Regions from separate parts of the Shewanella oneidensis MR-1 genome, predicted to be linked through region 1. Evidence: predicted binding sites of a transcription regulator. Region 1 holds the regulator's gene; the other holds the start of a gene.

Region 1 (6,100 bases):
CAACGAGGTTCTTGTCTAAGTCAGTTTCTTCCCCGACCAGCACTAAATCGATCTCTTTGTTGAGTGTGCGGGCTAAATCACGTACCACACGAGGAAAACGACCAAAGACTTTCTTAATAGGCTGCATGCGAGTTTTCATCACTGCACCTTGTAAGTCCGCAGTGACTAAATCAAGATTCGCAAGCGCTTTAGACATTTCTTCGTCATCACGACTTATACCTAAACTTACCAAGCGGTTACGCACTAATACTAACTCACCCACCATATTCATGATCTGGTCAAGTCTTGCGGTGTCTACCCGAACGGTCGTTTCACCTTGAGGCACGCTTGTCGATGATGCGGCGGCCGCTGCTTTAACGGGGGCTTTTTCAGCAACGACAACTTCTGCCTTAGGTTTGACAGTTGGAGGTATTGCAGCAGTGACACTCGCTTTAGGAGCAACAGGCGTCGCAGTCGCTGCGACAGGAGTTGGAACAGTTTTCGCAGCTTCAGCTTTCGCTACTGCTTTGACTGGCGTCCCTCCTTTGCCATGAAGTTCGTCGAGTAAACGTTCAAACTCATCGTCGGTAATTTCGTCCGAATCCACAGACGTTGCAGTCGGTACTGTTGCTGACGCTGGCGCAGCAACAACTTCAGCCTTAAGCTTGGCTGGCACGGATTCTTCCACTTTGCCACTAAATTTACCAGAGCCATGAAGCTCATCGAGTAGCGCTTCAAACTCATCATCGGTGATATCATCACCCGAGGTGGCTGCTTGGGCTGGAGGTTTAACGGCATTAGAGATGGAAGCGGCTGCGACATTTGAAGTCGCTACGCCAGGACCTTTTCCGTTTCCATGCAGGGCATCAAGCAAAGCTTCAAATTCTGCGTCATTAATTTCATCAATGCTTGAGCTTGCAGAGTCGACTGTTTCAACAGGCATCTCTTCAACTACGGCCACTTCAACGATGGTTTCAATAACGGGTTCAGGCTCTGGAATAAGTTCAGGCTCTGGCGCACGTTGCCCTAATTCGGAGGGCAGTGGCTCACCTGAGCTCAGTAGTTTTAATTTGGCGAGTAATGCAGCATCCGCGGGATCTTGTTGCTCTCCCTGCTGGGTTTGAGCAAACATGGTATTAATCGCATCAACAGCCTGAAGAATGATGTCCATTAACTCTGCTGTGACGCTGCGCTTACCAGTGCGTAATAAATCGAATGTGTTTTCTGCCTCATGGCAGACATCAACCATGGGAGTCAGACTAAGGAAACCCGCGCCGCCCTTGACGGTGTGAAACCCTCTAAAAATGGCATTTAGCAAGTCAGTATCATCAGGATTATTTTCAAGGGCAACAAGCTGCTCTTGAAGCAACTCTAATATTTCCCCCGCCTCAATTAAAAAGTCCTGGAGTATCTCTTCATCTACATCAAAGGCCATCAAATTGACTCCCAGTTAGAAACCCAGACTCGATAGCAGATCATCCACTTCGTCTTGACCTGTTACTACATCTTGACGAAGCTCGGCATTCATTATCGGCCCTTCAGCTTCAATATTATTTTTCTGAGTAATCTGACTCTCAATCATTGGCTGCTCACCAAACACCGTCAGCATAGACACCAGATTACTTTCAACTTCCATCACTAGATCGATTACCCGACGGATCATTTGTCCAGTCAGGTCTTGAAAATCTTGCGCCATCAATATTTGGTTAAGTAATTCGCGTAATCGGTTCGAGTCCAATTCACTGCGCGACATCAAATGCTGAACATTATGGCAAAGCACCTTAAAGTCAGTTAGGGCAATTTCGCGACGCATTAATTTTTCCCACGATGGCATCACTTGTTGAATATTCGCGGTTAATGCATTCGCTAACGGCAAGCATTCCTCAACGGCATCCATGGTCTTATTTGCCGCCTGCTCAGTCATGTCAATTACATAACTTAGCCGCTCTTTAGCATCCGGTATTTCTGTATTCGCTAACTCAACTAAACGATTATCGATTTGAAAATCCATTAATGCACTGTGCAATTGGCGAGTCAGTTTACCCACCTCATCAAAGAGTTCCCTCTGGAGAGGAGCAGCTAATTCCCTAAATAAATCATCAGCTTGAGAGTGTTCATTTGCACTTAATAGTTCTACTAAACGCTGAGCATGCTCGAGCGTGATGAGCCCTGATGTTTGTGACTTCATAGCTCATCCCTGCTTAAGCGAGTCGTTCGAATATTTTATCTAACTTCTCTTTCAATGTTGCTGCTGTAAAAGGTTTAACCACATACCCATTAACCCCCGCTTGCGCGGCAGCGATAATTTGTTCACGTTTTGCTTCAGCAGTGACCATTAATACAGGTAGATGCTTTAGAGAGTCATCGGCCCTGATGGCCTTAAGCAAATCGATACCCTGCATGCCTGGCATGTTCCAATCTGTTACGACAAAATCAAAATCGCCTTTTTGCAACATTGGCAAGGCAGTTGAGCCATCGTCTGCTTCTTGGGTATTGTTAAAGCCCAAGTCTCGCAACAAGTTCTTGATGATACGTCTCATTGTCGAAAAGTCATCAACGATGAGAATCTTCATATTCTTGTCCAAGGTTTCCTCCGGTGAGCTGACATTCAGTGCTCAATTAATAATTATACTTATGTCCACTGCTTGAGTTTGCCTTTGAGTCGCAACATTGCCTGACTTAATATCTGGCTAACTCGCGATTCGCTTACTTCAAGAATGGCGCCAATTTCTTTTAAATTCAATGCTTCATCGTAGTATAACGATAGCACTAGCGCATCTCTTTCGGGCAATATTTTTATCGCCTCAACAAGTGCAGAATGAAACTGGGTTTCTGCCAATACCTCAAACGTACCATCGCTAACATTATCGCTTGTAGTGAGTATATCCTCTGATACGCCTAAGTCTTCTATCCCTATGATTTTACCAACAGAAACATCGTTAAGAATATGATGGTACTCATCGAGCGTCATATCAAGTTTTTCTGCAATTTCTGTGTCGCGCGCATCACGACCTAGCACTTGCTCTAACTCATCAATAGCTTGGGCAATTCGGCGATTATTACGGTGAACAGAACGAGGAACCCAATCGCCACGGCGGATTTCATCCAACATGGCGCCACGGATCCTTATGCCGGCGAAGGTTTCAAACTTTGCACCTTTACCGCCATCAAACTTAGATGATGCTTCTAATAATCCCATCATCCCAGCCTGTAGCAGGTCATCTAACTGCACTGAGGCAGGTAATCTGGCAAGCAAGTGATGTGCAATTCTTTTAACCAACGGTGCATACTGTTCAACGATTGACGTTTTATTGTCTAAACAAGTATACGCTGCGGCTTTATTCACTCGTTTTTTCCTCTTGAAAATCTGGTCGATGAACTAAACGCTCAACGAAAAACTCCAAATGCCCACCAGGTTGCTGTGGAACTGGCCAACTCATAATTTTATTCGCTAGACCATGGTAAGCAATGGCCGAAGGAGACTTAGGGTAAGCCTCAACCACTAACTTTTGCTTACGAACCGATTTACGCAAATTTTCGTCAAATGGAATGGTTGCCACTAATTCAAGTGCCACATCCAGAAATCTGTCGGTCACTTTACTGAGTTTAGCAAACAATTCCATACCTTCGCGCAAACTACGCACCATATTTGCAACAATTTTAAAGCGAAAGACGCCGTGTTCACGACTAAGGATTTTGATTAACGCATAGGCGTCAGTAATAGACGTTGGTTCATCACATACGACGACGAGTACATCCTGTGATGCACGGGAAAAGCTGAGCACCATGTCCGAAATCCCTGCCGCAGTATCCACGATAAGAATGTCAAACTGGGTACGCATCTCGCTAAAAGCACGAATTAAACCAGCATGTTGTGCTGGGCTCAATTCCACCATGCCTTGAGTACCGGATGTCGCAGGCACAATGCCAATACCTTTAGGACCGCGGACAATAATGTCATCTAATTCAGCATCGCCAGACAGTACATGGGAAAGGTTACGCTCAGCACGGATCCCTAACATGACATCGACGTTTGCTAAGCCAAGGTCAGCATCAAGTACTAAGACACGCTTGCCCTTCTCGGCTAATGCTACGGCAGTATTGATGGACACGCTGGTTTTACCCACGCCACCTTTACCACCCGTAACCGCGATTACTTTCACTTTTTCGTTATAGGGTTGATTCATCATACGTAAACCACTTGCTTGATCCAGGGTCATAACTCTACTCGAATGCACAGGTCATATTATCTGACCACGCTGTGTCTGGTAACGATTGTTGTTCTGTGTTTTCTAAGGCCGCTAATGCCTGCTCCGCGAGCATTAAAGTATCAGCGACTTTCATATCTTCGGGCACTCGCTGCCCATCCGTAACATAACTTAATGGCAACCCACTTTGGATCAACACACTTAATGCGCCCGCTAATGACACGGATTCATCGAGTTTGGTGAGTACAACACCAGATAATGGAATGCGTTTAAAGTGATTTACAGCATCCTGCAGCACGCGGCGCTGTCCAGTCGCAGACAGTACCAGATAACTGCGGATAGGTATTCTGCTATTTGCAGTTAAATTATCAAGTTGCTGGTAAAGCCGCATATCTCGTTGGCCCATACCGGCGGTATCTATCAATACTAGCTTGCGATTTCTGAACTGATAAAGAATTTGCTCTAACTCTGCAAGATCATGGGCTTGTTTAACTGGGCAACCCATAATTTTGCCATACGTTGCTAATTGCTCATAGGCACCGATACGATAATGGTCAGTGGTAATCAAAGCCACTTGGTCAGCCCCATGATGGGCGGCAAATCGTGCAGCTAGTTTAGCCAAGGAGGTGGTTTTACCCACGCCAGTTGGACCAACCAACGCCACAACGCCGCCTTGTTTAACAATATCATCGCCTTGATTATCCAGCATATTGGCTAAGCTTTGTGGTAAGGCTCGTACTAACTCGGCGGGCGTATAGTGCTGACTTAATGCGGCTAACTTACTCGCTACTGCTGGAGAAAACTCCGCCTCCAGTAGTTTTGATTCGAGCATGGCACCGACAGGATCGATACGTTTTTTATGCTCAGTCATCAAAGCAGAAACCTGATGAGTGAGCAGATTACGTAAGGAAGCTAACTCATCACGCATCGCTTCAAGATCCGCATTTTGCTTTTGCGAAGTTTGCGGTTTCTTATCGAAGGAATTAGCGATATCACGGCGCTCAGCTTTAGCCGCAGCAGGTGCCTGTAATCCTTTTGCCCAAGCAGGAAGCTCGGCATCTTGTTGTTGATGCGTGAGTTGTTGGTTTAAACGATTTTGTTGCTTCTCGAGCAAGGCTTGTAATGAGTCAGCAGGCGCCGATGGTTTAAGTTTAGTTTCAGCGCGAATAGGAGCCTTACCGCCAAGAGAAACTAAGTCATCGCTCACATCCATAAAGGTTGGAGCCGCAGCCGACGCTTTAGCTTTAGGTTCGTCGTAGTCAACCGCAGCAACGATCTCAATGCCACCATTAACTTTTTTATTCGACATAATCACCGCATCTGAGCCGAGAGTGTCTTTCACTTGAGCCAGTGCAGCACGCATATCTTTGGCAAAAAAACGTTTAATCTTCACTTATGCGTCCTCTACTGGCCGACGGCAGATACAATGCGTATTTGCTTTTCATCGGGGATTTCTTGGTAAGAAATCACTCTGAGATTAGGAATAGTATATTTAACAAAGCGAGACAGGGTCGCACGTAACATACCAGACGTTAGCAAAATGGCGGGCTGTCCGACCATCTCTTGCTTTTGAGCGGCATCCGCTAAGGATTGCTGCATACGTTCTGCAAGGCCTGGCTCGATATTTGGACCGTCGCCACCGGTTGCTTGCATTGATTGATGCAACATCTGTTCCAACTCTGGCGCCAAAGTTATGACGGGGATTTCAAGCTCAGGACCGGAGATCTCTTGAACTATCATGCGCTTCAATGCAATACGCACAGCCGCCGTTAACACTTCAGTATCGTTACTCTTAGTACCGTATTCTAACAAAGTTTGCACTATGGTACGCAAGTCTCTGACAGAAACTCCTTCATTTAATAGGTTTTGCATCACTTTTACGACATTTCCAAGCGGCATTACATCAGGAATAA
Region 2 (6,100 bases), 1.7 Mb from region 1:
CCACTTTATTAATTGCAGATGAGGTGTTACCCACTCAGCAAGTGGTCAAGTCGGAATAAACCTAAGCCGATTTATCAACAACAAAGCCGCATCATCATGCGGCTTTTTTATATCCTCTCACTTGCATATTGGTGCAGATGTAAAGGCCACAACTTAAGTTTGGCCTTTACATTCAACCCAAAGGCAATCGATTAAGGTCGGTAGACCTTAACATTGTGATAACCTTGTTCAATCAGGTATAGCGCCTGCAACTTGCTCATTACACCTCGCTCACAGTACAGCAGGTAAGTCTTTTGCTTATCGAGATCGGCAAACTGAGTCGCTAACTTGAAGAAAGGAATACGCTTGATTTCCACGCCTTCAATCTCAAGCGGTTTATTTTCTTCTTCCTCTGGGGCACGAATATCAATCACCACTTCATTGGTGTCGATAGCAACAACGGTTTCAGTTTCAGTGATACGGGTATTCATTTGTTCTGCTATCTCCCGGATATCAATTGCAACGGCTTGCTCTACGATACGGTCAATCAAATCCTCAGAGAATTTCGTTTCTTCCGCTTCCACCTTAGCCAGTACCGCTTTAACAGTCGGCTTTTGTGAAATCACCCCACAATATTCAGGCATAGACTTGGCAAAATCCTCAGTACCAATGCGTCGACATTCGTTGATAATATCCTGCTTATCCATGGTGATCAGTGGACGCAAAATCAACATGTCAGTGCAACGGTCAATCACGTTTAAGTTGGTTAAGGTTTGGCTCGACACTTGGCCTAAGCTCTCACCGGTCACAATGGCCTGAATCCCCATACGTTCAGCAATACGTGCCGCTGTGCGCATCATCATTCGTTTTAGGACCACACCCATTTGGCCGTTGTCGATTTTCTCTAAAATCTCGGCAACCACAGGCTCGAATGGTACAGACACAAATTTCACCTTGTGGGATTCGCCGAAGGTTTTCCACAAGTGGTAAGCGACTTGTTTCACACCAATCTCGTGTTGCGCGCCACCTAAATTAAAGAAGCAGTAGTGAGTACGAGCACCCTTTTTGATAAATTGATAGCTCGATACGCCCGAGTCGAAACCACCGGAAATTAGCGACAACACATCTTCTTGAGTGGCCATTGGGAAGCCACCTAAACCTTCGATACGCTTAGTCACCATATACAGTTTATCACCCTCGATTTCGAGGTTGACCGTGACTTCAGGATTCTTTAAACGCACGCCAATCGCATCGGTAAACTGGTTTAACCCACCACCAACATAACGCTCCACTTCGATGGAGTTAAAGTCGTGGGAGCCAGTGCGTTTGACGCGCACACAAAAGGTTTTACCCGCTATTTGGTCACGATAAACTGGCAAGACTTGCTGATAAATATCGTCCACAGAGGTAAAGCTGTATTCATCCACTTGTACTACGTGGGCGATCCCAGGAATGCAAGCTAAACGCTCGCCAAAGGCCTGCGCTAGTTCAGGTTTATTCTTTGGCACCATCACCATAATCCGGTCCCATTGACGCTGCACTTTGGCGTCGTCGTCGACTTTTTTAAGCACGTTACGGATGTTGGTTTCAAGCATTTTGGTGAAGCGCATACGCACAGGCTTGCTCTTCATCATGATTTCTGGGTACAGCTTTACAATAAACTTCATGGGATTTCCGCGGGCAATTTTGTAAATAGCAAAATTGGATAAAATAATAATCGCCGGATTATAACAAACTCACGGTGATTGGCGCACCTGTTTCCACATTCAAGCTGCTTAGGGCGTGCGTTAGCGCACAGGAGAAAAAATCTACAATAACGCAGAAAACAGCCGCGACAATATCATCACGGCTGAATATGAGGACGTGTTAATTTGGTTTATCCACTTGAATCTCTTCCGACTCTTTCGCTTTACCTTGCTCAATCGCAATTTCAACGCGGCGATTTCTGGCTCGATTATCGGGTGAATCATTAGGGACGATTGGATTATTTGAGGCCATACCCACCACTTTCATCCGTTTAGGATCAAAGCCCTTGACCTGAAGCAATACATCCGCCACCGCCACAGCACGCTTACTGGAGAGATCCCAATTCGAACTATAGAGCTCATCGCTTATCTGCATATCGTCTGTATAACCAGACACAGTAATAATTCCCGGCACATCTTTGAGCAACTCACCAACAGAGCGCACAACGGGCTTAAATCTCGGTTGCAAGAACCCCGAACCAGATGCAAATGAACCTTTTTCACGAATGCGGATAATAATTTGCTGCCCAAGTGACTCAATTTCAATCGCACCATCGGCGATCTCTTGATTGAGTTCCTGCGCCATTTTCTTTACTTGCTGATTGATCTTATCCTGAGCCGCAGCAGCTTCAGCTTTAACCGCATCCTCAGTTTCTTGGGCGGTTGCCGAGGCTTCGCCGCCCCGCTGCGAACCATTTTGCTGCTGAGTCCCACCCGAACTGTCATCTTCCCCCGCTTGGAGGTCGAGCACAGGCTCAGTCATTTCATTCGTTTGTTGGTTGATGATCTCAATCGGCGTGGGATCGGGACGGCCAGGACGAAACTCAAGGGCAATCACCGAGGTTCCCTTAGGAATATCTTTGACTTCGACTTTGTTTTGCACCCCAAACGCATACTTCATCGAACCTGCGATCTGTTTATACTTCATTACATCCATTTCAGAGAATGACAGCAGCAACACGAAGAAACACATCAAAAGGGACATCAAATCGGCAAATGTAGCCAACCAGAGTGGCGCTCCGGGCGGTGGACAGTTGCACTTAGCCATGGGCTACTCCCCGTCCGTTGTATCGATTTTACGCTGTTTTTCAGCAAGATAGTTTTTCAAAAAGCCTTCTATCACCCTAGGATTTTGGCCATCTTGAATCGCCAATACCGCATCCATAATTAGATTACGGTTAAGCATTTCTTCACCCATTCGAAGGCTTAGTTTATCGGCGATAGGAATACAAACCATGTTGGCAAGCACCGCACCATAAAGAGTAGTTAAAAGTGCAACTGCCATGGATGGGCCAATTGATTTAGGATCCGACATATTTGCTAACATCGCCACTAAACCGACCAAAGTACCAATCATTCCCATGGCGGGACCCACATCAGCGAAAGCCCTAAAAATTGCGATACCTATTCGATGGCGATCCTCTGTAAGCGTAATATCCTTTTCCAATGCAGCACGTACTACTTCACCATCATGGCCGTCGACGAGCATATCAACTGCTTTTTGCATAAAACTGTTGGAGATTTGTGCTTCCTCAAGGGCAAGGAATCCCCCTTTACGAGCGGCATCGGCCATAGTCACAGATTGCTCGATAAGATCTTCAGGCCTATCAATTTTGAAAATAAAAGCTTTAGCAGCAATTTTGACCGCACCCAAAAATTGCTTTAGATTAAACTTCATCATCACGACGAAAAAAGACCCACCGAATACAATTACTACCGAGGCTAGGTCATAGAACATCATTACACCACCACTGATCACCATCGACCAAATGATGAAACCAAAGCTCCCGACTAGTCCTATTATTGTAGCTAAATCCACAACGGCTCCTCAATGTTCGGTTTAACCGACATAATACTGACTCTATTGGTAAAATAACACTAAATGTCATCCACCTAGGGTTAACACTTTGGTCTTAACCCGAGCCTTATTTTAAGTTGTCTTACGATGATTATAAGCATAATGCTATTATTGTCATTTATCGGACAAGCACTCAGCAAGTTTAGCGACTATTTCTATTTTCTGAAAAAAATTCAGCAACAAAGCGTGCTATCGAGCAAATATCCGTCGTCTGAATTTGACCCTTGAGCCGCCCTGATATACCTTGTGTCCGCTCTTTCAAAGGAATTATTAACGTGGCGAAGAAACCCGAAAACCTCAGTTTTGAAGAATCCCTTGGTGAACTCGAGCGCATCGTTGCTGAGTTAGAGCAGGGCGATGTCTCTCTCGATGATGCGTTAAAACAATTTGAACGTGGCATCAATTTAGTGCGTAACAGCCAAGCTAAACTCGAACAAGCTCAGCAAAAAGTGGCCATTTTGCTTAAACAAGATGAAAATGTGCCCCTCTCTCCCTATGCCGTTGAGGGCGAATCAGCGTGTTAGTCAATGCAATAAAAGAATATCAACTGCGGGTTGATGACCAATTAAAACAACGTTTTAGTACACTCGAAGATACAGCTCCTCAGTTAAAAGCCGCGATGACCCATGGCGCCCTTTTAGGGGGAAAACGCATTCGTCCCTTCTTGGTTTACAGTGTGGGGCAAATGTTTGGCGTACCACTTGAAAAACTCGATGCCTGCGCCGCCGCCATTGAATGTATCCATGCCTATTCGTTAATCCATGACGATTTACCCGCCATGGATGATGATGCGCTTCGCCGGGGTCAACCCACTGTACATATCGCTTTCGATGAAGCCACCGCCATACTTGCTGGCGATGCACTGCAAACCTTAGCCTTTGAAATTGTGACTGAAGCAGTCCCTGGGATTACGAGCGAGCAACATATCGCTATGGTCAGGGCATTGGCAAAAGCCTCGGGTTATCGGGGGATGTGTGGCGGTCAAGCTATCGACTTAGCTTCTACCGATAAGCACATTGATCTTAAAGCATTAACTCAACTACATAATATGAAAACAGGGGCGCTTATCAGCTGCGCCGTTGAGTTAGCGTTGATTGCCGCGAATGCGCCAAAAGATCAATATCAGACTATGATGGAATTTGCCCACGCGGTAGGACTTGCCTTCCAAGTGCAAGACGATATTCTGGACATTATTGCCACCACAGAAGAACTCGGCAAACCCCAAGGCTCCGATGCCGAGTCAAATAAGAGTACTTTTCCGCAACTACTTGGACTGCAAGGCGCCAAAGATACCGCCACGCAACTGATCCAAGAGGCACTATCAGCGCTGGCTAAATTGCCATACAATAGCCAGTTAATTGCAGACTTCGCCCGCTATATTATTGAGCGAAGAATATAAAAAGAGACGAAGTATCTCGCTATGAGTTTGGACATTTCTCAGTTTCCAGTGTTGGCACAGGCCAACACACCTAATGAACTCCGCCAGCTTCCACAGGCCCTATTACCCCAATTGGCCGACGAGTTGCGGGAGTTTCTTCTTAAGTCCGTTGGCATGTCCAGCGGACATTTTGCCTCTGGATTAGGCACAGTCGAACTGACTGTCGCCCTGCATTATGTTTACAACACCCCGTTTGACCGTTTGATTTGGGATGTTGGCCACCAGGCCTATCCCCATAAAATCCTCACTGGTCGCCGTGATAGAATGCACACCATTAGGCAAAAGAATGGATTACACCCCTTCCCTTGGCGGGAAGAGAGTGAATACGACACCTTTAGCGTGGGTCACTCTGGCACTTCCATTAGCGCAGCGTTAGCGATGGCCGTTGCTGCCGAAAAAGAACAGGCAGGGCGTAAAGTCGTTGCCGTAATTGGCGATGGCGCGATGACAGGCGGGATGGTGTTTGAGGCAATGAACCACGCGGGTGATTTGCACAACGACATGCTAATGGTGCTAAACGATAATGAAATGTCAATTTCAGAAAATGTTGGCGCGCTCAACAATCACTTAGCACAACTGATGTCAGGCCGCTTCTACACCACCATTCGAGAAAGCAGCAAAAAAGTGCTCAAAGGTATGCCAGTCATCAAAGAAATGGCCAAGCGCACCGAAGAGCATCTCAAAGGCATGGTGGTCCCTGGCACCCTGTTTGAAGAATTAGGCTTTAACTATATCGGCCCAATCGATGGCCACGATGTCGATGCCTTAGTGGAAACCCTGCGCAATATGCGTAATCTCAAGGGCCCACAAGTACTGCATATCATGACCAAAAAAGGTCGCGGTTATGAGCCAGCTGAAAAAGATCCTATCGGTTGGCACGCCGTCCCTAAATTTGACCCATCACTGTTTAAAAAGCCAGCAACTAAACCTGGCCTACCAACCTTCTCACAGGTATTTGGTAAATGGTTATGTGATATTGCCGAGCAGGATGAAAAAGTCTTAGGGATTACGCCTGCCATGCGTGAAGGTTCAGGCATGGTGGAGTTTTCACAGCGTTTTCCGAAACAGTATTTCGATGCC

The links. The regulator FliA, encoded in region 1, starts transcription of late flagellar genes. The targets are predictions, from matches to a motif close to CTAAAGNTNNNNNNNNNNNNGCCGATA.
Region 2: a site for FliA is predicted at 3,702-3,728, ahead of pomA (flagellar motor protein PomA). Genes of this name have one in related genera too.

Annotation. Positions count from the first base shown of each region.
Region 1 is NC_004347.2:3,347,550-3,353,649, forward strand. It holds gene SO_RS14960 (chemotaxis protein CheA) at 1-1,414, opposite strand, end outside; gene SO_RS14965 (protein phosphatase CheZ) at 1,430-2,167, opposite strand; gene cheY (chemotaxis response regulator CheY) at 2,181-2,564, opposite strand; gene SO_RS14975 (RNA polymerase sigma factor FliA) at 2,612-3,325, opposite strand; gene SO_RS14980 (MinD/ParA family protein) at 3,318-4,199, opposite strand; gene flhF (flagellar biosynthesis GTPase FlhF) at 4,204-5,580, opposite strand; gene flhA (flagellar biosynthesis protein FlhA) at 5,592-6,100, opposite strand, start outside.
Region 2 is NC_004347.2:1,601,957-1,608,056, reverse strand. It holds gene SO_RS07115 (hypothetical protein) at 1-59, shown strand, start outside; gene thiI (tRNA uracil 4-sulfurtransferase ThiI) at 192-1,646, opposite strand; gene SO_RS07105 (flagellar motor protein MotB) at 1,846-2,772, opposite strand; gene pomA (flagellar motor protein PomA) at 2,776-3,543, opposite strand; gene xseB (exodeoxyribonuclease VII small subunit) at 3,858-4,106, shown strand; gene ispA ((2E,6E)-farnesyl diphosphate synthase) at 4,100-4,981, shown strand; gene dxs (1-deoxy-D-xylulose-5-phosphate synthase) at 5,003-6,100, shown strand, end outside.